2 regions of the Streptomyces sp. NPDC040610 genome follow, and region 2 is predicted to be linked to the other one. Evidence: riboswitches for the same ligand, from Rfam matches in the RefSeq annotation. Region 2 holds a riboswitch; the other holds the start of a gene.

Region 1 (2,196 bases), on a different contig from region 2:
TCGAGGCCGATGTCGACCAGTGACGACCGCCGCAGGCGGGCGACGTCCGGGATCGGGGTCCAGCGGGACTCGGCGGTCTCGCCGTTCGGTTCGGGGCGCAGGTGGCCGCCGGTGATGCGGCAGTGGTAGAAGATGCCGACGTTCTGGTGGTCGGGGAGGCCGGGGGCGCGGTCCGCCGCGGGGATCAACCGTGAGTCCACGCCCAGGAGGCGTTCGACCACCGCGTCGCAGCCCGTCTCCTCGGCGACTTCCCGGATCACCGCGTCGAACGGATCCTCCGCGTGCTCCACCCTGCCGCCCGGCAGAGTCCAGTTGCTCTCGCCGCTCGGCGGCACGTGCCGGGCGAGCAGCACCCGGCCGTCCTCGACGCACACGGCGTACGCCGCGAGCCGGAAACTCATCCGACACCTCCTGCAGGACGCCGTTGCGGCGTCCGAGAACTACTGACGAACGAGGGGCTGTACGCGTGCGTCGCTCCGGGCGAGGGCGTCAAGGGCGGTGCGGACTCCGGCATCAGCAGTCCCCATTGCCGTCGGCGGTGTCCTCGGCCTTGCCCAGTCTGCGTTCGGTCGGGTGACCGCCGCGTCCGGTGCGCCCTGCTCCGGTGATGGCACGCACCTGGTGCGCGCGTCGCCGTATCTCGGTGACCAGTGCCGGGCGGGTGTCCGGAGGGCCCGGACTCGGCGTCCGGGGCGGGGCGTCGTCGTCGAGCGCCTCGACCAGGGTGTCCAGGAACTCGGTCATGTCGACGAGTGTGTCGCGCAGCATCCGCAGCCTCGCGGTCTGGCTCCCGAGCTGTCTGCGGGTGGCGAGCAGACTCTCGAACTCCTTCACGGCCACAGCCATCATGGGCTTGCCGTCCACGATGATCTCCTGCGGTCTGTTGTTCCGCACCGATGGCCCCCTTCGCGCCTTGGTCAGGGCGGTGCCCTGAGGTACCGGCGACGGGGTGGGAGCGCGAAGGCATGACGGACGGGACGGAATCGACCCCGCGAGGCATGGCGCGATCGTCCGTCCGATCTGTACGCCGACCCGCCCTCGAGGTCACCGGGATGTCCGTGCGCGGAGTGGTCCGCACGCGGGCAGTTGGCAGGTCTTCGGACTCGCGGACCCGCCCCCCGAGGGAGGACACCTACTGGCCGTCGCTTCCCGGGCCCCGTTCGTCGGGCCCAGTGCGTGTGACGGCGGTCGTTCCCGCTCACCGCTGCGGGGCAGTCCCGGACTCCCACCGGGTTCCCTCTTGCGACGCCCCCGCCTGGCGGACGGGTCGAACCAGCTGCTGCGGCCAGCCTACGGGCTGTCGATCCGCGCGGAACAGGGCCGTGGGAATCCGTAAGGGCACCCCGCCCGGTGCGGCTGGGTGGGGGTCACTAGGGGGTGACGGGGACGGGAGCGGCTGCTACACATGGGGACGTCAAACCTGCGGCACGGGGAAGCCGGTGAGAATCCGGCACGGTCCCGCCACTGTGACCGGACGAGCCCACGCTCCCGGAAGTCAGATCGCCGTCCGCGGGTACCACGACGAGGCCCACGAGGATGGAGCCGAAACGTCGGGGAGTCCCCTGCATGCCTTGCCGCGTCTTCTCCCGCACGAGCGGAGCCGCAGCCGCCCGTTCTCCGCACAGGGGCGGGGCGGACCTGCCCTGATGTGAACGGTGCGCGGCGGCCCGCGCCTTCGACGCCCCGCGCCGCGGCCCGCCTGACTTTCCAGTCGTACGCACGCCCTTGAAGCAAGCATGTCCATCGCCGTGGACCACCTCAGGCGGCCCGGCGAAGCAGGCACAGCGTTGTGCCGCTGTTTCCGCGTGGCCGACTCCGAGCGACTTCGTACCCGAAGACCGGACGGCCGACGCCGATGCTCGCCCCCGCCCCAACAGGGTTGGCGGCAAGACGGCACGGAAACGGTCCCTCGGGCCAGGTGCCCCCGCGCTCACCCGCGCCCCCTGCGCCGACCCCGCGTGTCCCCCCCTCCCGCGGCGGCGTCCACCTGCCCTCGCGGCCTGCCCCGACGCCGCGGCCCTGGTTCGAAGAGCGCCCACGCGCGGCCGACGGCGCCCGCCGAACCAGGCAACCCCACAACGACAACCGCTCAGGAAGGACGCCCGGTGACTCACACGCGCACCACACCGGCCGAAACCCCGCTCGGCGACAGCTTCCACCTCTACGACACCACCCTGCGCGACGGCGCGCAGGGCG
Region 2 (2,196 bases):
GGTCCTTCAGGCGGGCCACGAGGGCGTCGGCGGTGGCCTCGCCGACCGGCACGGCCACGGAGATCGCCATGCAACGCTCGCCCGCGGAGCCGTAGCCCGCGCCGATCAGCGCGTCCACGGCCTGGTCGAGGTCCGCGTCCGGCATCACGATCATGTGGTTCTTGGCGCCGCCGAAGCACTGGGCGCGCTTGCCGTGGGCGGCGGCGGTGGCGTAGATGTGCGCGGCGATCGGCGTGGAGCCGACGAAGCCGAGCGCCTCGACGCGCGGGTCCTCCAGGAGGGTGTCGACGGCCTCCTTGCCGCCGTTGACGACGTTGAGGATGCCGGGCGGCAGGCCCGCCTCCAGGAAGAGCTCGGCGAGCCGCAGCGGCACGGACGGGTCGCGCTCGGAGGGCTTCAGGATGAAGGCGTTGCCGCAGGCGATGGCAGGGGCGGCCTTCCAGAGGGGGATCATCGCCGGGAAGTTGAACGGCGTGATGCCGGCGACGACGCCGATGGGGCGGCGCAGCGAGTGCACGTCGATGCCGGTCCCGGCGTTGTCGGTGAACTCGCCCTTGAGCAGGTGCGGGATGCCCGCGGCGAACTCCACGACCTCCAGGCCGCGCTGGAGGTCGCCGTGCGCGTCGGCGACGGTCTTGCCGTGCTCGGCCGACAACAGCCGGGCCAGCGCATCGCGTTCGCCCTCGACGATCCGCAGGAACCGCATCAGGACGCGGGCGCGGCGCTGCGGGTTCCACTCGCCCCACTCGCGCTGCGCCTCGGCCGCGTCGGCGATGGCCGCCTCGGTCTCCGCGCGGTTCGCGAGCGGGACGCGGGCCTGTATCTCGCCGGTGTTGGGGTCGTACACGTCGGCGAGCGCGCCCGATGTTCCCGGGATGTGCTTGCCGCCGATGAAGTGGGTCAGTTCACGGACCATGGGAGCCTGCTCTTTCGTCAGGTGGGATCCGGGGACGGGCGCGCCCGACCGGCCGTCGGCGGCGTGCGCGGGCAGGCCGGGGTGACGGACGGGAAGGGGACGCGAACGGCCAGGGGGCCGTCAGACAGCGGGGGTTGTCGCTCGCATCGGCGGATCACCGGGGTCGTGGGTGCGCACCGGGGCCATGCGTGTCTGCTCCATCCTCGTGGACAACACGGATCACCCCACGGCCGGTATCCTGACTCCCGGATCAGCGTCCGCTCTCCCGCCTTCCCAACGGACTTCTCCGTCAGTGGCGTTGTCTCACGCGAGAACGCACTCCCCGGTCACAGTGGCGGGACCGCGCCGGATTCACACCGGCTTCCCTGCACCGCGGGCTTCGTCACGAACATATACTTGGACTTCCTAGTAAGTCCACAGCGGACGGGTTCCCACTTGCCGTGGGAACCCCCTATCCGGCTCCTACCGAGGTCCTACGCCCCCAGCTCCGCGCGCACGACCCCTGCCAGCCCCGCCAGCGCGGACGCGAGGTCCGCCGCGGCCGCCCCGCCGCCCTGCGCCACCTCGTCCGAGCCCCCGCCCCGCCCGCCGAGCAGCCTCTTGACCAGCGCCGACGCGGACAGCCCCGCCGCGCGCCCGGCCTTGTTCACGGCGACGACGAGCACCGGCTTGTCGGCGGTGAGGGCCACGGCGGCCACGCCCGGCCGCTCTCCGGGCAGCCGCCCGCGCACGTCCAGGGCCAGCGCCCGGGCGGCCCCCGCGTCGCCGTCCGTGGTGGCCGTGATCACGCTCGCGCCCGCCACGTCGACGGCCCGGTCGGCCAGCTCGGCCGCGCGGACGGCCAGGGCCGCCTGCCGCAGCCGCTGGTTCTCGCGGTCGGCGGCCTTGAGCCGGTCGAGGAGTCCGGCGATGCGCTCGGGCAGTTCGGCGCGCGGCGCCTGCACCTGCTCGGCGATCCGGGCGACGAGGTCGCGCTCGCGCGCCAGATGGCCGAAGCCCTCGATGCCGACGGCCGCCTCCAGGCGCCGCATGCCCGCGCCGACGGACGACTCGGCGGTCAGCGCGACGACGCCGACCTGCGCGGCGTGCTCGACGTGCGTGCCGCCGCACAGCTCGCGCGACCAGGCGCCGCCGATCTCGACGACCCGCACCTGCTCGCCGTACGTCTCGTCGAACAGGGCGAGCGCGCCGAGCTCCTTGGCCTCGGGCAGCGTCATCCAGCGCACGCCGACGGGCAGGTCGCGGCGGAGCGCGCGGTTGGCGGCCTCCTCGACCTCGCT

Evidence for each region. A riboswitch is a leader RNA that binds a small molecule or an ion and turns the genes downstream of it on or off. The one in region 2 is predicted to bind cobalamin.
Region 1: it holds a riboswitch for cobalamin, as region 2 does, so the genes downstream of both, ACZ6AA_RS07185 (hypothetical protein) here and ACZ6AA_RS27525 (CoA-acylating methylmalonate-semialdehyde dehydrogenase) in region 2, are expected to answer to the same signal.

The regions. Positions count from the first base shown of each region.
Region 1 is NZ_JBVIXA010000002.1:63,459-65,654, reverse strand. It holds gene ACZ6AA_RS07190 (NUDIX hydrolase) at 1-401, opposite strand, end outside; gene ACZ6AA_RS07185 (hypothetical protein) at 514-894, opposite strand; cobalamin riboswitch at 1,084-1,279, opposite strand; adenosylcobalamin (AdoCbl) riboswitch at 1,419-1,515, shown strand; gene cimA (citramalate synthase) at 2,106-2,196, shown strand, end outside.
Region 2 is NZ_JBVIXA010000008.1:407,862-410,057, reverse strand. It holds gene ACZ6AA_RS27525 (CoA-acylating methylmalonate-semialdehyde dehydrogenase) at 1-916, opposite strand, end outside; cobalamin riboswitch at 1,128-1,306, opposite strand; gene alaS (alanine--tRNA ligase) at 1,390-2,196, opposite strand, start outside.